Linked DNA regions of Arenibacter algicola. The protein of the gene in region 3 binds, or shares a complex with, the protein of the main gene of each other region. Links are inferred from orthologs where the notes say so. Each region holds a gene or a part of one and is shown on either strand. Other genes may lie near its edges. The genes, in order: tsaE, tsaB and tsaD.

Region 1 (7,185 bases), 990 kb from region 3 along the record:
GTTGTATTACTCACCGTCAATCCTTTTTTTCAATGTGTTCTAATCTATTTACTATTTTGGGCAGATTTTTAAAATGTACATAGGATTTATTGTAATCCCCATAATTTAATGCTGGGGAGCCCTGCAATATTTCATCATCCTTAACATTTCTTCCAATACCGGACTGGGCCTGTATTTTCACCCTGTCCCCTATTATAATATGACCAACAATACCTACTTGTCCCCCTATTTTGCAGTACTTTCCAATTTTAGTGGATCCGGCTATCCCGGTCTGCGCAGCGATTACGGTATGTTCCCCAATTTCTACATTGTGGGCTATCTGAATTTGATTGTCCAATTTTACCCCTTTCCTCAGAATGGTTGAGCCCAAGGTGGCACGATCAATGGTGGTACCCGCCCCTATATCTACATTGTCTTCAAGAATAACGTTTCCTGTCTGTGGAACAGTTATATATTCTCCATTTTCAGAAGGAGCAAATCCAAAGCCATCGGCTCCCAAAACAACTCCGCTATGCACCACACAATTGTTGCCAATAAGGGTTTCGGAGTATATTTTGGCCCCGGCAAAGATGACCACATTATTGCCTATGGAAACATTGTCTCCTATATAGACGTTGGGATATATTTTTACATTGTCCCCAATCTTCACGTTATTGCCCAAATAGGAAAAAGCCCCTAAATAAAAATCCTTGCCATGGGTAGCGGTATCTGCTCTAAAAACAGGTTCCTCAATGCCAATTTTATTATTTTTGACCTGATTGTAATATTCCAAAAGTTTGGAAAAGGACTTGTAGGCATCATCCACTTTTATCAAGGTGGTTTCTAAATGATGATCTGGAACAAAGTCTCTATTTACAATGGTTACAGATGCTTTTGTAGTATAAATGAACGAAGTGTATTTTGGGTTGGCCAGAAACGTAAGTGCTCCTTTTTCACCTTCTTCTATCTTCGCCAATTTATGTACAGCTATCTCTGGATTGCCCTCTACATCCCCTTCCAAAATACCCGCGATTTGACTTGCTGTAAATATCATGGGGACAAAAGTAAGAAAAATAGTTAAACGGAAACTTTAGGATAGCACATATAATATTTGGTAACCGTCTTTGAAAGCGTTTTCAAATATTGTTGATCGGAGGCCTTGGCTACATCCGTAATTCTGCCATTACTACGTAGAATGTTTATATTCTGACTTTTGGAGTTATACGCCTGGTTTTTAATCTCCCCTGAAAACACAAAATAGGCCGTTTCCTCATCCGTTAATTGATGCTCGTTTTTAAAACTTAAAAAATGCCTGTTCAGTTTATCTTCATTAATAGGCTTGTTCTTCAGTTTTACATGTAAAAGCCTGCGATTAATGATCATTTTACAGAGTTTTGACAATACAAAATCGTCATGATCCTGCCAACTTTTAATGGCCCACAAAATATCTACATCATCCAATTGGGCAAACAATTCCAACTTATCCTGGGAAAATTCCTCTTTCGGAATTTTGTTTTCCATAAAGAACTTGAGGGCGCCATTAAATTGAACATTTTCCCCTTTTGCCAACAATTCCTTGGCCCTTTGTAATATTTTTATCAAAAGCTGTTCTGCTACCAATCCGGTTTTGTGCAAATAAACCTGCCAATACATAAAGCGTCTTGCCATTAGGAATTTTTCAACCGAATATATCCCCTTCTCCTCTATCACCAACTCGCCATTTAGAACATTCAACATGGTAAGTAGCCTTTCGGAATTAATATTGCCTTCCGCAACGCCAGTGTAAAAACTATCCCTTTTTAAATAATCCATCCTGTCCATATCGAGTTGGCTGGAGACCAATTGGTTTAAAAATTTCTTAGGATATTGCCCTTTAAAGATGTCAATGGCCGTGCTTAATTTTCCTTTGTATTTGTGATTGAGGGCTTCCATGAACAATAAGGATATATGTTCATGATTTACCCCCTCCACAATACTGTGCTCCATGGCATGCGAAAAAGGGCCGTGTCCAATATCATGTAATAATATGGCACAAAGGAGTCCTTCCTCCTCTTCTGTTGTAATTTCTACCGACTTAAAACGCAGGACTTGAATGGCCTGTTGCATTAGGTGCATGCTTCCCAAAGCATGGTGGAAACGGGTATGGTGGGCACCTGGATAAACTAGATAGGATAGCCCCATTTGGGAGATTCTCCTTAAGCGCTGAAAATAGGGTTCAGCAATTAGATTAAAGATTAGTGCATTGGGTATTCCGATAAATCCGTAAATTGGATCATTGAAAATTTTGAGCTTATTTGATTTTATCAAAACCAGAATTCTTTACGCAGGCAAATATAAGGACTAAATGAACAAGATAACAATACTTTGGGTAGATGATGAAATAGATTTATTAAAACCGCACATCTTATTTTTAGAGGGCAAGAATTATAAAGTTATTACATGTCTAAGTGGTCGGGAGGCTTTGGATGAATTAAAGGAAACACATGTAGATATTGTTTTTTTGGATGAAAACATGCCCGGCATTTCCGGCTTGGAAACATTGAATGAAATAAAGGTGATCAATAATTCGCTTCCTGTGGTTATGATAACCAAAAGTGAGGAGGAATTGATTATGGAGGAGGCAATTGGTTCCAAAATAGCGGATTATTTAATTAAACCGGTAAATCCCAATCAAATTCTTTTGTCCCTAAAAAAGAACTTGGACCATTCCCGCTTGGTCTCGGAAAAGACCACCGCCAACTATCAGCAGGAATTTCGGAAAATTGCCATGGAATTGGCTATGGTAAACAGTTATGAGGAATGGGCGGAACTATATAAAAAACTTATTTCGTGGGAATTGAGATTGGAGGAAATTGAAGATTCAGGAATGTTCGAAATATTGGAGTCCCAAAAAACGGAGGCGAATCAACAGTTCGGAAAATTTGTCGAAAAAAATTACGAAAGTTGGTTTACCGATAAAGATGGTCCCATTATGTCCCACACCCTCTTTGGGCAATTGGTTAAACCGGAATTGAAGGACAACAAAACATTATTGGTGGTCATAGACAATTTGAGATATGATCAGTGGATGGCTTTTGAAGATACTTTAAATTCTTTCTATAGAAAACGTAAGGAACTGCCCTATTTCAGTATTTTGCCTACGGCTACCCAATATGCAAGGAATGCAGTTTTCTCGGGACTTACGCCATTGGATATGGAGAAAAAATATCCGCAATGGTGGAGAAATGATACAGAGGAAGGGGGCAAGAATCTTTTTGAAGCGGAGTTCCTAGAAGCACAGTTAAAACGATTGGGGCTGGAACTGAAGTGGGAATACCATAAAATTAGCAGCTTAAAACAAGGGAAGCACCTTTCCCAAAATTTTAGATCCCAAAAGGACAATGACCTTACGGTGATAGTTTACAACTTTGTGGACATGCTCTCGCATTCCAAAACGGAAATGGATGTTGTTAAGGAGTTGGCCGCTAATGATAAGGCCTACCGTTCCCTAACGCAGAGTTGGTTTAAGAACTCCCCCTTACTGGAAATTATTCAACAGGCACAAGGGTTGGGATTAAAGTTGATTGTTACTACGGACCACGGCACTATTAATGTTAAGCAGCCTTCCAAGGTAATCGGTGATAAGGAAACGAGTCTTAATCTCCGGTACAAAACAGGTCGGAGCCTAACCTATGAAGAAAAGGATGTATTGGAAGCAAAAGATCCAAAGAAAATATTTTTGCCCAATATAAACGTTAGCAGTTCGTACATATTTGCTAAAAACGATCTGTTCTTTGCCTATCCCAACAATTACAACCACTATGTGAGTTATTATAGGAATACCTATCAGCACGGAGGGGTGTCTATGGAAGAAATGATAATTCCCTTTGTAGTTTTGGAACCAAGGTGATCGTAGTTTCAATGACGCAAATAAAACTTCTATTTTAATAAATGGGGAATAGGATTTATCTTGCGCAAATTTTAATATTTTAAAATGACAATTTCCTATAACATTTCCCAAATATCTGATGTTGCCCAACAATTGATTACCAAGTTTCCTTCAAAAACGCTCTGCTTTTATGGGGAAATGGGGGCCGGTAAGACTACGTTGATCAAAGCCTTGGTGAAAGAATTGAATGGTGCGGGATCTACTAGCAGTCCCACTTTTGGTATCGTAAACGAATATCATAGGGAGAATGGGGAGCTGTTGGGGTATCATTTTGATTTCTACCGTTTAAATGACGAATCGGAGGCTTGGGATCTTGGGTTGGAAGAGTATCTGAGTGCCGATGCATGGATATTTATGGAATGGCCGGAAAAAATTGAAGGTTTACTTCCGCAGACAGCAACTAACATTAAGATTGAAATTCTGGATGAAAAAACTAGGCAACTATCAATTTTATAACTTTAATTGCTTTATGATTTCTATTATAGGAATACGGAATATGTTAAATGAAATTTTTTCAACTGACAATTTTTTTAGACAAAATACATGAATTAATCGATGTTCGGCGGGATGGGTAAAATATTTTTCTATTTTTGTTTTTAAATTAAACCCTTTATCGAACCTAAAATTTAAAAACCATGAAGATTAAAAAAACTTCCCTACTAGGCTTTGCACTTGCGGCATGTATTTCATTATTGAGTTTTTCCTGTACCCCTAACAGCACTGCAGAAGACGATTCATTATACGAACAAAATATCGACATATTAAAAATTAAGGTGCCGGCGAACGGTATAGATATTTTAAAGGTAAAAGTGCCTAAGAACGGTTAAGGCATTCTTTTCATATTTAGATGGGCTTCTGTATACTAGAAGCCCATTTTTTTTGTTATAATTAGAGTAAAACAATTACCCACTTGACCAATATGTTCAAAACGTTCCGCAAAGTCGACCAAAGCAACAAAACAAAGAAGTCGAGAAGTCTTCTAATTGGAAGTATTGTAGCGGTAATCATTGCCTTGACGCCCTTAATATTTTATTCTTACAAGTTCTTCCCTTCCGGAAGTACATTGGACCTTTATTTTTATACTTATGAAAGTAAATATCAGTTAAGTATAATTACCGTTATGTGGCTGTTTATGGCCAAATTTGTGCCCTTGGTGCTCTTGGTATTATGGTTCTTTACCTGTAAACATTGGTGGTATCACGTGTTGTTGATTCCGATAGCCATGTACGTCTTTCAGGTTGTTTCTTTAATTTATGAAGATCGGTTTATAGATGAGGTAGAAATATTTTGGTTGTTGCCAATTATGATAGTGGTAATACCATTTGTTTATTTTATTCGCTTAAAGCTGTTCGATAAACATGTTCTTGGCATCGATTTGGAGGCAATGGACCGGGAATTAAAGGCATACAAGGAAAAAGAACTTAAAGAAAAAGAGCGACTTCAAAAAGACGAAATGGCAAAAGAAAAATTATCGTAATTTTGATTTTGGATAGTTTCGATACATATCGGAATTTATCTGACAGATTTACAGCATATGAGCCAACATTCCTCACCGTTTAGCAAGCAGCAATTACTGCCCCAAGAAGAAACTTTGGAAATCCTAAGACAAAAAGGAGAGCTTTTTATTGGGATTCCAAAGGAAAACCAATACCAGGAAAAGAGAATTTGTCTTACCCCTGACGCCGTAAATGCAATTACGGCCAATGGGCACAGGATTCTAATTGAATCCGGAGCTGGAGATGGTGCCAATTATTCCGATGTGGATTATACCAATGCCGGGGGCGAAATAACTAGGGATACCAAGAAAGTTTTTGCCTGTCCAATAATTCTAAAGGTTGAGCCTGCTACCTTACAGGAGATCCAGTTGATCAACCCACAATCGACCATCATTTCAGCCCTGCAGATCAAGACCCAAAGTAAAAAGTATTTTGAGGAACTGGCCAAAAAAAGGATTACTGCAATTGCATTTGAATATATTAGGGATGATGATGGTAAATATCCGGCGGTACGCTCATTGAGTGAAATAGCGGGGATATCTTCGGTATTGATCGCTTCTGAAATTATGGCTGCCACCAACAAAGGTAATGGCCTTATGTTTGGAAACATTAGTGGTGTCCCACCAGTGGAGGTTGTGATTATAGGAGCGGGCACTGTAGGTGAATTTGCTGCCAGATCGGCCATAGGGCTGGGTGCCAATGTAAAGGTTTTTGACAATTCCATTACTAAATTACGGAGTATCCAGACCAATTTAAGACAGACTGTTTATACCTCTACCATTCAACCTAAAAATTTATTGAAGGCATTAAAGCGTTGCGATGTGGCCATTGGCGCTACCCGGGGCAAAGATCGGTCACCTGTTGTAGTAAGTACTACTATGATGGAGCAAATGAAGAAAGGGGCAGTAATTATCGACGTGAGTATCGATATGGGAGGGTGTTTTGAATCCAGTGAGGTAACAACCCATGACAAACCTATAAAAGTTAAGAATGGCGTTTTGCATTACGGAGTACCCAATATTCCTTCGAGATATCCAAAAACAGCTTCTATTTCCATTAGTAATATTTTTACTCCTTATTTGCTAAAGATTGGGGAAGATGGTGGTTTTGAAAATGCATTGCGATTTGATAAGGGCCTGCGCAATGGTCTATATCTATACCATGGTATCCTGACCAATAAATCTGTTGGAGAGTGGTTCGACCTCTCATACAGCGATATTAATTTTCTTATTTTTTAATTTATGGCATTTTTAAAGCGTTTGGGCTTCTTTATTTTTGGATTATCTATTGGCTTGGTTTTTTTGACGATTTTTCTAAAGAAAAAATCGCAGGAAACCGGTACCGAATTCTGCTATTTCCCAAATTGTAGGACCTTAAAGGATATCAGGTCCAAGCAAATTTCCTATTCGGACGCCATTGTTCAATTAATCCAACAAAAGGATTTGGACAGTACCGATATAAACGGTTTTTTATACAATGGTGATGTAGATTTTGGTATGAGTGAAACCAAGACCAAACCTTGCAAAACTTATTATATTGAGGGTATGGTGAAGGATAAATCGGCGATCTTGAAAGTGAAAAACTGTTCCGAAAAGGCCGTCATAGAAAGTGTTGCTTTTTAGATTTTTCTTCGCTTCCGTTCTTTTTTCAATAAGGTGAGTTCCCGGCTGGTTTGGCCCGCTACCGAGGTATTTTCCTCCGCCCGTCGTATTAAATAGGGCATTACGTCCTTCACCGGTCCAAAAGGCAGGTATTTGGCTACATTATATCCTTCTTTCGCTA
Region 2 (7,195 bases), on a different replicon or contig from region 3:
GAGAAATATTCAACAGAATTGTTGGCTTTGCAAAGGGTCTTACATTCATGTCCTTGGTGGTTGGGATTGCAACTATTTTGGCGGGAGTTATAGGGATTGGCAATATTTTATTGATTTCGGTAAAGGAGAGGACCAAAGAATTGGGAGTTAGGCGTGCCCTTGGTGCCACCCCAAAGGAAGTGCGTTCCCTTATTATCCTGGAGTCGGTGTTTCTAACCATGCTGGCCGGCGTTATGGGAATAGTTCTAGGGGCGGGAGTGCTAAGTCTGATCAATAAGTTAACCCAGGGTATGGATTTTCCTTACGCCAATCCAACTGTGCCCATACCTTATGTTTTGGGGGCCTTGGCCTTAATGGTAGTGCTTGGGACATTAATAGGCCTGATACCTGCGCAAAGAGCAGTAAGTATAAAACCAATAGATGCTTTAAGAGAAGAATAAAACAAACCAATAAAAATAAATATATAGTAAAATGAACAAGATTGTAAAATATGTGCTAATCGGAGTTTTGGTGCTGGGAGCTCTTTGGGCAGCGGCCTTTTTTGTGAAGTCGAATAGTAAGTCGGCCATTACCTACGAGACTAAAAATCCTTTTACCGCCAATATCCAAAAGAAATCTGTGGCAACCGGAAAGGTAGTGCCCGAGGACGAGGTAGAGATAAAACCTCAGATTTCAGGTATTATAGACGAAATCTTTTTGAAAGAGGGTGCCAAGGTAAATGCGGGCGACCTAATTGCAAAAATAAAGGTGGTTCCTAATGAACAGTCCATGAACCAGGCTAGAGGTCGGGTAAAAAATGCAGAGATAGCATTGAACAATACCAAGATTGAATATGACCGGAATAAGGCCATATTTGATAAAGGAGTAATTTCTTCCCAAGATTTTAATACGCAACAGTTGCGATATGACCAGGCAAAATTGGAACTTCAGAACGCACAATCCGATTACCAGATTATCCGTGATGGGTCTGCCGGTGGCAGTGCCACGGCCAACACTAACATTCGGGCTACTGTTTCCGGGACTGTCCTTGAGATTCCCGTGAAGGAAGGAGATCAGGTAATTCAGAGTAACAACTTTAATGACGGGACTACCATAGCCACTATTGCCGATTTGAGTATTATGATATTTGAAGGGAAAGTGGATGAAGGTGAGGTGGGAAAATTGGAATTGGGAATGCCCCTGGAAATTAGTTTGGGCGCCATTAACGATAAAAAGTTTGATGCCAAACTTAGGTTTATTGCACCTAAGGGGGTTGAGGAATCTGGAGCTGTACAGTTTAAGATAGAGGGCGATGTAACCGTGGAGGACGATTTTTTGATCCGTGCCGGTTATAGTGCCAATGCCTCCTTGGTACTGGAAAAGAAGGATAGTGTAATGGTAATACCAGAGGCGCTTTTACAATTTGATAAGGTAACGGATAAACCCTTTGTTGAAGTGGCCATAGGTACTGTAGAGGAACAAAAATTTGAAAGAAAGGATGTTGAAATAGGGATTTCGGACGGGGTTAATGTGGAAATTGTTTCGGGCATTACCAAGGATGATAAGGTGAAGATATGGAACAAAACGGAGCCTATTAAGAAAGGTACCGAAGAAGATAGTGAAACAGAGGAAGGCAAATAAGCGGAACATCAATCAAAAAACAATCAAAAAATAATCAAAACATGAAAATTAAGATACTTATAGGGTTGTTTATTTTCTGTTGTGGCGTACTATCCGCCCAAGAAAAGAAATGGACCTTGGAAGAATGTGTTTACTATGCCGTGGAGAATAACTTGACCATAGAGCAGTTTGAACTCGATCTTGAAAATGCCAAAATAGATAAGTCCGATGCCATCGGTGATATGTTGCCCAATTTTAATGCAAATGCAAGTGTTTCCGGTAATTCTGGGCTCGTTTTGGATCAATCCAGGAACCAACAGGTCACTGGAACCGTAACAACTGCATCAGGAGGATTTAGTTCCTCGGTAAATCTATTTAATGGGCTCAGGAATATTCATAGGTTAAATAGGGCAAAACTGAATGCCTTGGCCAATCAATATAGATTGGATAACTTAAAGGACGATATTATGCTTGCGGTGGCCAATGCCTACTTACAGGTTTTGTCCAATAAGGAGTCGCTTAAAGTCTTTAGGGCACAATATGCCGTTACCGAGCAGGATCTGGTCAGGACCAAGGAATTGGTGGATGCCGGTGTTGTTCCAAGAGGTGATTTGTTGGAAATAGAGGCTACTGCCGCGAATCAGGAACAGCAAATTGTAAATGGTGAGAACCAAGTGTTGATCTCCAGGATTAGCTTGGCACAATTGCTTCAAATCAGGGACTACGAAAATTTTGATATCGCGGATGAGGAATTTGACATTCCACCCTCCAATATATTGGACAATTCCCCCAAAACGATTTTCGACAAGGCCCTTACCTTTAGGAATGACATTAAATTCTCACTTTCCAATGTGGAATTGGCTCAAAAAGATTTACAAATAGCCAAAGGTGCAGTTTACCCAACTTTAGGGGCTTTCTTTAACTATGGCACACGATATTCAAGCGAATTTAGGGATCCAGTGACTTTTAATAGAATCGCCTTTGCCGACCAGTTGTATTTAACGGATGGTATTGCCTATGGGCTGCAATTGAATATTCCTGTATTTAATGGATTTAGTGTTAACAACAATATTAAAAGGGCCAAAATTGGGGTAGAAAGGTCACGTTTGCAGTTGGAACAGGATAAATTGGATTTGGAAACCAATGTCAATCAGGCCTATGTAGATGTTAAGAGCTTTTCAAAGGCCTATGAAGCTGCCCAAAAAACTTTGGATGCCCGTAGGTTGGCCTATAATTATTCAAAAGAGCGATTTGATGTAGGCCTAATGAACGCCTTCGATTTTAGTCAGTCGCAGTCCAGGGTAGATAATGCAGAGGCCGAATTAATAAGGACCAAATATGACTATATATTTAGATTAAAGGTTCTGGAATTTTATTTTGGTTTACCTATAACATTGGATTAAGCTATATTTGCGGTCTATTATGGCTATGATATTAAATTTAGAGACCGCAACCACGAATTGTTCCGTGAGTATTGCCAACAAAGGGGAAATAATTTCTTTAAGGGAAGATAATAGTCCAAACTATTCGCATTCGGAACAGTTGCACATTTTTATAGAGGAAGCTTTGAAAGGGGCTTCCTTAACTTTTAAGGATATATCCGCCATTGCCGTTAGCAAGGGTCCTGGGTCTTATACGGGACTGAGAATAGGAGTGTCGGCAGCCAAGGGGCTCTGTTTTTCATTGGATCTTCCGCTGATATCGGTTTCCACACTGGAAAGTTTGTCCAAGCAGGGATATGAAAAAACCTATGATTTTATAATTCCTCTCTTGGATGCCAGGAGAATGGAAGTATATTCGGCAGTTTTTGATGCGGAAGGTAACAATATAAGGGAGACCAGAGCAGAAATTATCAACAAGGATAGTTTTTTGGAATATGCACAAAAGGGCAGTGTTTTGCTAATTGGGGACGGAGCGGAAAAATGCAGGGAACTGTTGGATCACCCAAATTTTAGTTACCGTTCGGCATTGCCTACAGCTAAAGAAATGGGAGTATTGTCCTATAAAAAGTTCAAAGCAAACGATTTTGAAAATGTCGCCTACTTTGAACCATACTATTTAAAGGACTTTATGTTGCCATCCAAAAAATCTTAGACTCAAGATTGGTGGATAACCCTTTGCGGGAAAGGAATTTCTATACCTGCGGCATCAAACCTGTTTTTTAGCTCTTCCATAACATGAAAGTGGGCTGCCCAAAATACTTCATTTTCGGCCCAAAAACGCAAGGAAAGGTTAACGGAGCTATCTCCCAATTCGGCCACATATACTTCTGGGGCCGGATCTTTTAGGATGTTTTCATTCTCCGCACATATCTCCAGTAAAATTTCTTTGGCCAATTTTATATTGGAGCCATACCCTATACCCACCGCAATCTTGTCCCTTCGCGTGTTTTGGGCATTGTAATTAATGATGTTGTTATTGGATAATTGGCCATTGGGAACTATGGCGATTTGATTTCCAAAGGTGCTTAGTTTAGTTGTAAAAATGGTAATTTCCTTAACCGTGCCATCTACCCCTTGGGCGGAGATAAAATCACCTACCTTAAATGGTTTAAACACCAAGATAAGTACTCCTCCTGCAAAATTGGCCAAGGAACCTTGTAGGGCCAGGCCAATGGCCAGACCGGCGGCACCAATAATGGCCACCAAGGAAGAGGATTGAACACCCATCTGGGTAATTACCAGTACAAATAGCATTATTTTAAGGCCGATACTGATAAAACTCATCAAGAACGATTCCAGGGAAGGGTCGTATTCGGCCTTCCTAAAAAATTTCTTGACCATTCTGTTGATTAATCTTATAATCCAAAGACCTACTACAAAAATAAGTGCGGCTGTGACCAGGGAGGTGGCCAAACCGGGCAAAATTTCCCATGCCCATTCCTGGGCTTTAGTAATGTTGTCCTCGTAGTCGTTCAATATATTCATGTAATTTTAATTTTTTGCAAAACAATAAAAAATCCATTTCCTTGTCAAATCCCAAACACTAAACAATTGTTAATCTTGCTGACAATTACTGTTGGAATCTAGAGTTTTGATTAGGGTTAGAAAAATATAGTACAAAAAAAGCGCCTTTTATCGGCGCTTATTGATTGAAATACGAATAATATTAATTCACTTCAAAAGTGATTTTAACATTTACCCGATAATTGTCGATTTTTCCATCCTTAACGGTAGCACTTTGTTCATTAATGTAAACCGAACGTATATTTTTTACCGTTTTGGAAGCATGATCAACAGCATTTTTAGCAGCATCTTCCCACCCTTTGTTGGAATTTGCCAATACTTCGATAACTTTTAAGATAGACATAGTATAAATTTTTAGATTCTCTTAAAGTTAACAAATAAAAGCCAGAATGAAGGGTTATTGTTATTGAAAATCAACCATTTAAGGCAACTACTTCATTTACCATATCGCCCATCATATTTTTAAGCATGGTTTCGATTCCATTTTTTAAAGTATAGGTAGATGATGGGCAACCACTGCAAGCTCCTTGCAAAATAACGTTGACGGTTTTTGTGTCCTCTTCATAGGACTTGAAGAGAATGTTGCCACCATCACTAGCTACTGCGGGTTTTACATACTCCTCTAAAATATCAATGATCTGCTTGGATATGTCGTCCAAATTGGTGTCTTCCAATTGGGCTTCCGGGGTGTTGGTATTTTGTTTTTGAAGACTCTTGGCCGAAACCACTTCCTTGCCGGCCGCAATAAAATCCCGGATTTTTTCACGAAGCTCCAAGGTAATATCGTCCCATTCCGCAACATCATACTTGTTTATGGAAACATAATTAACATCAAAAAACACTTCCTTTACAAAGGGCAGCATAAATAGTTGTTTGGCCAATTCCGAATCTTTGGCCTCATCTATGTTTTTAAATTCAAAAGTCGTTGGTACAATTCTTTTGTTGGTCACGAATTTCATCACGGACGGATTGGGGGTAACTTCGGCATACACTGTTACGGCCACCTTCTTTTGATTTTCATCCTCCTTAACAACAGGCTCGCCAGCATTAAGATAATCTACCAACTGCTGTGCCACACTATCCTTAACATCGTCCCATTCCACAATATCATAACGCTCCAATCCTATAAAGTTACCTGAGATATAGACCGTTTTAATAAACGGTAGATAAAATAACTGTTGGGCCAAAGGCGAAATTATAGCTTCGTCTATGTTTTTGAATTCGTAGTTATTATTTTTTGTTATGAAATGATTAGTCTCAAATTTCAGTATCGCCGGATTCTTCGTGGGTACCACGGTAATTATAAACTCCTCCATTTAAATATTTTTTACAAAAGTACGAAGGTTTTCTAAGTTATGGCATATATAATAATGTAGTATTTCAACCGTTATCATTTATATTTGGACGATGTTATTAACGCACCCCTCATCTTAAATGAAACGACATTTATTGATTTTACTTTCGTTTTTTGCGATTGGCTATCAGTCCATTGCTCAAGAAGGCGTTCCTGTTTATTTTGATTATTTAGCGGATAACTACTATTTGGTATACCCGTCTATGGCCGGAATAGGCGAAGGAGGGAAAATTAGGGCAACTATTAGAAAACAATGGTTTAGTGTAGATGAGGCTCCCAATATGCAGACCTTGAATGCACATTTTAGGGTTGGTGAAAGAAGCGGCTATGGAGCTACCGTTTTCAATGATGCCAACGGCTATCATTCCCAAACGGGATTTAAACTTACCTATGCACATCATTTGAGATTGGGTGGGGACTTTAGAAGTCTAAATCAACTCTCTTTTGGACTTAGTGCAGGCATACAGCAAAGTAATTTGGACGAGTCGGAGTTTGTTTCTGTTATTCCAGATCCAATAATTACGGGTTCCAGGAATAGTGTTGGCTATTTTAATATGGATTTGGGAATGTCCTATAATTTTATGGAATTCTATGCCCATGCCGCTGTCCATAATCTAATGGGGAGAGGTAGGGATCTATATTCGGCCATAGAGTCCAATAACTTAAGAAAATACCTCATATCATCGGGTTATGTGTTTGGAAAGAGCGAATGGCAAGTAGAGCCTTCGGTTCTATTTCAGTTTACCGAGTTTACCCAGGAAAAGGCAATCGATATTAACGCCAAGGTTTATAAGAGTGTAGATTTTGGAACGGTTTGGGGCGGTCTTTCCTATCGAAGAAGTTTTGATGGGGCACAATACCAAACTGCCAGCGATTTTGGGGAACAGCGTTTACAGCTTTTTACTCCAATTGTGGGGGTTAACTACAAGAATTTTTTGGTCTCCTATAACTATTCCTACCAAATGGGGGATGTTAGATTTGATAATGGCGGATTTCATCAAATTACCCTTGGTTACGATTTTGGACAGACTGAGAAAAGATACGATTGTAAGTGCCCAGCTGTTAATTACTAATTCCGAAGCTGCGCTTTGCAGTTTGTCAATATTTCCTTTATTATTGATATATGGTACTTGTGTATCCAAGAATTAAATGTCCAACAGATTTTTTAGATCCATTGAACATTTTATTAAATCTTTCATTCTTTTACAGCCTTAAGAGTATATTTTTTAGTAGGTAAAGGGCTTATTCCCAACGATAATTTTTCTTGGCCGCCTGT
Region 3 (7,153 bases):
ATCACCTTGCCCAATAAATTGGATTGAGGGGTCTTGATGCTGAGGGAGTCAAAACGCATCTGCTGTTTGGTATACTTGAATTCTGTGGCCATTTCATTCACGACCACTCCCCTTTTACTATTAAAGGACATCTTTTGAATATTGGCCGCCACATCCGGACCAACAATGGTAAAATCCGAAGCGGAAATATTAAGATCTACAAAATTCAACATTTCTGTTGTCTCCCTATTTTCGTCTATGAGCTTAAATTTACTATCGCTTATTTCTACGTCGGAGGAAGAAAAATAAAATGGCGGAGTCCCCGGGGCACGGGGTTTTTTATCGTCCAACTTATCAATAAACACCTCAAGATTGGTGCTCTTGTCATCCTGATAGGTTCTAAGTTTAAAATTGAGTCGCTCTATGGCTATATCGCCAAACTCCAATTTACCGTTCACCAAATTCCTAACGTTAAGGATGGAGGTACTTAAATTATCTATATAGAACAGGGTGTCCTGTTTGTAATCCTCAATATAAACGCCTTTGAGTGAAGTATCCCAGGAAATTAGGGAAATCCTTAAACGATCAATATTAATATTGGTGCCAAATTCCTTATTGATCTCTGTTGTGGCATACTTGGCAAAACGGGTCTGGACAAATGGCAAGGAAAGTATAACACTGCCCAAAACGCAAATAAGAACGAGCACCAAAAATACTCTGACCAGAATTTTTCTTAATTTTTTGATAGGGCTTTATGTTTTACCTTTGTACATTCAAATTTTATTCCAAACAAAGTGGATAATAAAACTATTTATATTTTAGCCATTGAATCCTCGTGCGATGACACTTCTGCCGCAGTATTGTGCGGCAATAGGACACTTAGCAATATTGTGGCCACGCAAAAAATACATGAGGAATACGGCGGGGTTGTTCCCGAACTCGCCTCACGGGCACACCAACAAAATATTGTACCTGTGGTGCACCAAGCATTAGCCAAAGCAAATATCGATAAAAAACAGTTATCCGCCATAGCTTTTACACGCGGACCAGGACTAATGGGATCTTTATTGGTAGGAACCTCTTTTGCCAAATCCCTTTCCTTGGGATTGGGTATTCCTTTAATTGAGGTAAACCATATGCAGGCCCATATTTTATCGCACTTTATTGAGGAAGAAAATTACAAAATGCCTTCCTTCCCCTTTTTGGCAATGACCATTAGTGGAGGACATACGCAAGTAGTATTGGTAAAGGATTACTTTGACATGGAAATTTTAGGCGAGTCCTTGGATGACGCGGTAGGGGAAGCCTATGACAAGAGTGCAAAAATATTGGGACTTCCATATCCAGGTGGCCCCCTGGTTGACAAATATGCCCAGTTGGGAAACCCCAAGGCTTTTCCATTTCCCAAGCCCAAGGTAGATGGATTAAACTTCAGTTTTAGCGGTCTAAAGACCAGTATTCTGTATTTTATACAGCGGGAAACAAAAAATAATCCAAATTTTATCGCTGAAAATTTAAACGATATCTGTGCTTCCATCCAATATACCATCATCAATATTCTAATGGATAAAATAAAGAAGGCCGTGAAGCAGACTGGTATAACACAAATAGCCATTGGCGGTGGAGTGTCTGCGAATTCGGGCATTAGACAGGCCCTTAAAAAGGCCGAGGAAAAATGGGGATGGACCACCTATATCCCAAAATTTGAATATTGTACGGATAATGCCGCCATGATTGGCATTGTAGGATATTTGAAATACAAAGAAATGGACTTTGTAGACCAAAGTATTACCGCCAAGGCGAGATACGTGATTGAATAACAAGGTGAAAGGTTCAAGGTTCAAGGTCCAAGGTCCAAGGTTCAAGGTTTAAGGTTTACTGAATATTGCTCCATTGCTTGATAGTCCTTGACTAGGACAAATGATTTTTTTGAATATGTATCTTGAAACCATAAAATATTATGGCATACAACGAACAATTTGCGCAACGAATAAGAGCCAGTTTTGAATTGCAGCCCCAAGCTGTGCGATCGAATATTACCGAAAAGAAAATGTTTGGTGGAATTGCCTTTTTATATTGTGGCAAAATGACCGTAGGCATTATAAAGGACAATCTTATGGTAAGGGTCATCTCCAGTAAAATGGATAGGATTCTGAGTTCTGAACACGTAAGGCCTATGGATTTCACAAACCGTCCCATGAAAGAGTTCGTCTATGTGTCCCAGGAGGGAATTGATACCGAGGAACAATTATTAAATTACATTGAATTAGGACTGGAACACGCCAAACAAAAACTGAATAAATTATAATCTTCACAACTAGAGCATGCAACTTTTCTACCATCCCGAATTAGAAAACAATACGGACCAATTTATTTTTCCTCCCGATGAAAGTCGGCATATTTCCAAAGTACTGAGGAAAAATGCGGGCGATATTTTGCAGATCACCAACGGCAAAGGGCTTTGGTTTGAAGCTGAGATTCTTGTTCCCGACCATAAAAAATGTAAGGCAAAAGTAGTTTCCCGAACCCAGGTACCGCCAAAACCGTATCAACTCCATATGGTTGTGGCCCCAACAAAACTTAACGACCGCTTTGAGTGGTTTTTGGAGAAGGCAACGGAAATTGGGGTTCATCAGATTACCCCCATTATTTGTGACCATTCCGAAAGAAAGGTCATTAAAATGGACAGAATGGAGAAAGTTATCCAAGCTGCCATGAAACAATCCCTACAATCCCATTTGCCACAATTAAATCCCGCTATTTCCTTTAAAGAATACATGACCCAACCTAAGAGTGGGGAACTTTACATAGCACATTGCGAGGAAGATAAAAAAACGGAACTGTCCCATTGCGCAGCTGCCAAAGAAAACACTACCATCTTAATTGGCCCGGAAGGCGATTTCTCTCCGGAAGAGATAAAATTGGCCTTGGACAACGGATTTGGGGCGGTTGCTTTGGGAAACACAAGGTTGCGCACAGAAACTGCAGCCATAGTGGCCTGTACCACCATTGCCTTAATTAACTTGTAATGCACAACTGGACATATCTTGGCGAGGTATAGTTTTATTAAGAATTAATATTCTTTGCCAAACCATGGAATGTTATACATGGCCCTTTTAGTTTTTTAACTGGTTAATATTCTTAAATTTGAATATCGTAATAGTCCGAGTGCATATGAAGCAGCTAGTTATAATATTATTGATATTCAATTTTTATATGACCGATAGTTCATACGCGCAGGAAATCGCCATTTTAAAATATGGTGGCGGAGGTGATTGGTACGCCAATCCTACAGGACTTCCTAACCTAATAAAATTCTGCAACCAACAACTTAGGACTACCATAGATCCCAAGCCGCAAACAGTGGAGGTAGGTAGCCCCAATATCTTTCAATATCCATTTATACATATGACCGGGCATGGAAACATATTTTTTTCAGGGGAGGAAGCAGAAAACCTAAGAACTTATTTACTGGCCGGCGGATTTTTACACATAGATGACAATTATGGAATGGAACCCTATCTGCGCAAAGAACTCGCCAAAGTATTTCCGGACAAGGAACTCATAGAATTAGGAGCAGATCACCCCATTTTTCGGCAACAATTCCAATTTCCAAAAGGATTGCCCAAGATACATGAACATGACGGCAAACGTCCACAGGCGTTTGGCATTTTCGAGCAAAACCGCCTAATACTTCTTTTTACATTTGAAAGCGACCTTGGGGACGGTTGGGAAGACCCTGAAGTGCATAACGACCCCCAAGAGGTCCGATTAAAGGCTTTACAAATGGGGGCCAATATTATCTCCTACGTTTTTAAAAGTTAAAATATGACATCAAAGACAATAGCAGAAGGTATTTTAAGGGCTCTTGGAGTTATTGTAGCCATTGTAATACTATTGGCTTTCCTATATAAAAATAGTGCCGTACTTATATACATAGCAATAGCTGCAGTTGCGAGCTTGATTGGACGGCCCATTGTTTTATTTTTTCGTCAGAAATTAAAATTCAACAATACGGTGGCTGTTATAATAACTATGATTTTCCTTGTAGGGGTCGTTGCCGGGGTAATTGCCCTATTTGTACCCTTGCTTATTCAACAGGGACAGAACCTATCCCTTCTTAACATAGATGCCTTACAGACCAATTTGGAGGACTTGTATCGCCAGCTCCTGCAATATATTGGGGTTAAATCCGAAGACTTGGAGCAAAGTATTAAAGATTCCCAGTTGTTTTCCAACCTTAACTTTGGAATTCTTCCAGATTTCCTAAACTCAATAATCGGCATATTGGGAAGTTTTAGCGTAGGACTATTTTCCGTACTTTTTATAGCCTTCTTCTTTTTAAAGGACAGTAAGCTTTTTGAAGCATCCATACTCACCCTAATCCCTGATAATAAGGAAAATAAATTTCAACATTCCATGGAAACCATCAAAAATTTGCTTTCCCGGTATTTTGTTGGCCTGGTGCTCCAAATCTTGATCCTGTTTGTCATTTACTCTATTGTCCTTTTCATTTTTGGAATCGAAAACGCTATAGTAATCGCCTTTCTCTGTGCCCTTTTAAACCTTATTCCCTACATAGGCCCTATTATTGGAGGCATATTAATGGCGGTTTTAACCATGACCAGTAACGTGGGAGCCGATTTTAGCAGTGTAATTTTACCAAAAACCGGCTATGTAATGATCGGTTTCATCATTGGCCAATTGGTAGACAACTTTTTCTCCCAGCCTTTTATCTTTTCGAACAGCGTAAAATCGCACCCTTTGGAAATTTTCCTGATCATCATTATTGGAGGTTTGCTCCTAGGAGTAACAGGAATGATTATAGCGGTACCTGGCTATACGGCGATAAAAGTGATCTTAAAGGAATTTTTTAATGAGAATAAAATTGTGAAATCCCTTACCAAAAATTTATAACCCCACCTTGAACAAAAATATACTAACATCTGAAATTCAATACTTTATAAACAAAAATTTAAGGACGGAACTTATAACTATTTTGTTAAAACCCTTGAACCTTGAAGGTGTTAGCAACAAGGAAATTGCAGAACAAATTGAAGCCAAGAACAGATGCTTGGATAAGCTTCCCACCTGGTTTGGCACTGAGAATATCTACTACCCCAACAAATTAAATATTGAACAGACTTCCTCCGAAACAACCGCCCAATATAAAGCCGGGATAATAAGTGGAACAGCACTATTGGACATGACCGGCGGCTTTGGGGTAGACAGTTATTTTTTCAGCCTCAATATAGGACAGGTACATCATTGTGAAATGAACATGGAACTATCCCAAATAGCGGCACACAACTTTAAGGTTTTGGGCAGGACCAATATTTTTACCCATGCCATGGATGGCATAGATTTTTTAAAAAATTCGAAAGTTGAGTTTGACTGGGTATTTATAGATCCTTCCCGTAGAAATGATGCCAAAGGGAAGGTTTTTTTATTGTCGGATTGTATTCCGAACGTACCGGATAATCTAGATGCTATTTTGTCCAAGGCGAAGAAAATAATGATAAAAACCTCCCCTCTGCTGGACCTATCGGCCGGCCTTCGGGAGTTGCACTTCGTAAAGGAAATACACATTGTTGCGGTTAAAAATGAAGTAAAGGAAATCCTATGGATATTGGAACAGGGCTATGATAATGAAGTTTTGGTAAAAACGGCAAACCTTGGCGGATCAGAAATGGAAAAGTTCAACTTTTCACTTGATGATGAAAAAATAGCGCACTCCAATTACTCGGACCCCCTTGAATATTTATACGAGCCCAATTCGGCCATTCTAAAGTCGGGGGCCTTTAAGACCGTAGGGGATAAATTCAATATGTATAAGTTACATGATCACTCGCATTTATACACCCAAAATCAATTATTGGATTTTCCTGGCAGGAGGTTTAAAGTTATCAAGACCATTCCCTTCAATAAAAAAGAATTACAAAGACTGGAATTAAAAAAAGCAAATATTACCATTCGGAATTTTCCGATAAGTGTGGCGGAAATAAGGAAGAAATTTAAGATTAAGGATGGTGGGGAGGTCTATCTGTTTTTTACCACCAACCCGAAGGGTGAAAAAATTGTGGTTGAATGCCACAAAATTTAAGCGAGTGGGAACGTGCTGCACTAAACAAAACTAGGTGACTTCACTCCCCGATACAATTCGGGACGTTACAAAAAAGCAACTCCTATTAAAGTGACTGGATCAGTCGTATCAAGGCCTATCACTATTACTTAAATAACGAATCGCAATAACATTAATACAAAGTCTAACAGTTAAGAGATGGAGTGCTTGGGTGTCCAAGAAATCTTATTTTTCCGAGCCAAGGTTTGCGCTTTCTACCACTTTTGGCTTCTCCTTTCTAGGGGAAGGTGGATTCTCGACCAGGAGCCGAGGAGTCGGAAGGTATTGGATTTTAGACTACTGTAATAATAATCCCTGACACGCCGTTAATCGCAATCCCATTTAAAATTGGCCACCTTGTCATTGGAGGCAGTACCCAAATTGTAATGCCACCACTCCGTTCTTATGGACCAAAATCCATATTTTTCCATGGTTTCCTTTAACAACAACCTATTATCCAGGACATTCCTAGGTAGATCCAAATTGTCATGGTAAGCCCTTTTTCCAAAAAAATCAAAATCGGTCCCCATATCCAATTCTTCCCCATCCAAGGTGGTCAAAGTAATATCAACAGCACCGCCTTTATTATGTATAGATCCCTTAACAGGGTCGGCAACGTACTGCGGATTGGGGACTATGGCCCACATTTTATATTGTACGTCGTTTGGGCGATAACAGTCAAAGAACTTTATTTTAAATCCTTTGTCCATAAATTCCTTGTTGGCCAAAAGCAGTGCCCGGGCCGTTTTAACCCTAGTGTAACATTCCGCACAATCGTAGACCTTGGCCTTTAAAAAATTATTTTCTGTGGCATAGCGCAGGTCGTACACAAAATCCTCGCTATAATCGGCCAACCTTACAAACAAAGTGTCCGCAAGACCGTCCAGGGATTTAAGATTGGTTTTGGGAACTTCCTCTTTCATCACTTTCCGCATTTTTACGGAATCCTTCACCTCAACCGACTTTTCCACATCTTCCTTTGGATTCTTGTTCACCACAACTTCCTTACAACCAAAAGAAAGGGTCAATGCCAAAAGTACCATTCCCTTAAAA

Evidence for each region.
Region 1: the proteins of tsaD (region 3) and tsaE are in contact, whole or in part, in a crystal structure (PDB 6N9A), measured with the Thermotoga maritima proteins. The link is inferred for Arenibacter algicola from one-to-one orthologs. Residues at the interface, in WP_004082750.1 of Thermotoga maritima: Cys10, Asp11, Arg49, His50, Leu82, Gly84, Gly135, Gly136, Glu154, Thr155, Leu156, Asp157, Asp158, Ser159, Glu162, Asp165, Lys166, Arg169, Leu170, Tyr175, Lys213, Thr214, Leu217, Tyr218, Gln221, Arg222, Asn324; in WP_004082108.1 of Thermotoga maritima: Leu37, Gly38, Lys46, Lys57, Val59, Lys60, Ser61, Thr63, Phe64, Thr65, Leu66, Met67, Val69, Pro71, Tyr82, Arg83, Leu84, Asp86, Asp88, Phe89, Asp93, Ile128, Asp130, Glu131, Arg134.
Region 2: the proteins of tsaD (region 3) and tsaB are in contact, whole or in part, in a solved structure (PDB 4WQ4), measured with the Escherichia coli proteins. The link is inferred for Arenibacter algicola from one-to-one orthologs.

The regions. Positions count from the first base shown.
Region 1 is NZ_JPOO01000003.1:545,032-552,216, reverse strand. The notes cover bases 2,840-5,657. They hold tsaE (tRNA (adenosine(37)-N6)-threonylcarbamoyltransferase complex ATPase subunit type 1 TsaE), read left to right. Parts: upstream 2,840-3,952; coding sequence 3,953-4,363; downstream 4,364-5,657. Other genes in these bases: U735_RS0112540 (alanine dehydrogenase), read left to right, coding at 5,442-5,657; U735_RS0112545 (hypothetical protein), read left to right, coding at 4,827-5,384; U735_RS0112550 (hypothetical protein), read left to right, coding at 4,543-4,734; porX (T9SS response regulator signal transducer PorX), read left to right, coding at 2,840-3,868. In the rest of the region: U735_RS0112575 (bifunctional UDP-3-O-[3-hydroxymyristoyl] N-acetylglucosamine deacetylase/3-hydroxyacyl-ACP dehydratase), read right to left, coding at 1-14; lpxD (UDP-3-O-(3-hydroxymyristoyl)glucosamine N-acyltransferase), read right to left, coding at 17-1,033; U735_RS0112565 (HD domain-containing protein), read right to left, coding at 1,057-2,286; more of porX, read left to right, coding at 2,324-2,839; more of U735_RS0112540, read left to right, coding at 5,658-6,641; U735_RS0112535 (DUF4258 domain-containing protein), read left to right, coding at 6,645-7,025; U735_RS0112530 (proline dehydrogenase family protein), read right to left, coding at 7,022-7,185. UniProt on the Escherichia coli protein: Required for the formation of a threonylcarbamoyl group on adenosine at position 37 (t(6)A37) in tRNAs that read codons beginning with adenine.
Region 2 is NZ_JPOO01000001.1:734,916-742,110, forward strand. What follows is about bases 2,030-4,857. They hold tsaB (tRNA (adenosine(37)-N6)-threonylcarbamoyltransferase complex dimerization subunit type 1 TsaB), read left to right. Parts: upstream 2,030-3,021; coding sequence 3,022-3,693; downstream 3,694-4,857. Other genes in these bases: U735_RS0103070 (TolC family protein), read left to right, coding at 2,030-3,002; U735_RS0103080 (mechanosensitive ion channel family protein), read right to left, coding at 3,696-4,526; U735_RS0103085 (dodecin family protein), read right to left, coding at 4,708-4,857. Outside these bases: U735_RS0103060 (ABC transporter permease), read left to right, coding at 1-440; U735_RS0103065 (efflux RND transporter periplasmic adaptor subunit), read left to right, coding at 472-1,620; more of U735_RS0103070, read left to right, coding at 1,662-2,029; more of U735_RS0103085, read right to left, coding at 4,858-4,908; U735_RS0103090 (NifU family protein), read right to left, coding at 4,979-5,881; U735_RS0103095 (PorP/SprF family type IX secretion system membrane protein), read left to right, coding at 6,000-6,992; U735_RS0103100 (vWA domain-containing protein), read right to left, coding at 7,162-7,195. UniProt on the Escherichia coli protein: Required for the formation of a threonylcarbamoyl group on adenosine at position 37 (t(6)A37) in tRNAs that read codons beginning with adenine.
Region 3 is NZ_JPOO01000003.1:1,540,841-1,547,993, forward strand. The notes cover bases 1-2,786. They hold tsaD (tRNA (adenosine(37)-N6)-threonylcarbamoyltransferase complex transferase subunit TsaD), read left to right. Parts: upstream 1-773; coding sequence 774-1,799; downstream 1,800-2,786. Other genes in these bases: U735_RS0117070 (translocation/assembly module TamB domain-containing protein), read right to left, coding at 1-686; U735_RS0117080 (TfoX/Sxy family protein), read left to right, coding at 1,940-2,287; U735_RS0117085 (16S rRNA (uracil(1498)-N(3))-methyltransferase), read left to right, coding at 2,304-2,786. Also shown: more of U735_RS0117085, read left to right, coding at 2,787-3,008; U735_RS0117090 (DUF4159 domain-containing protein), read left to right, coding at 3,154-3,804; U735_RS0117095 (AI-2E family transporter), read left to right, coding at 3,808-4,896; U735_RS0117100 (THUMP-like domain-containing protein), read left to right, coding at 4,904-6,082; U735_RS0117105 (M15 family metallopeptidase), read right to left, coding at 6,427-7,153.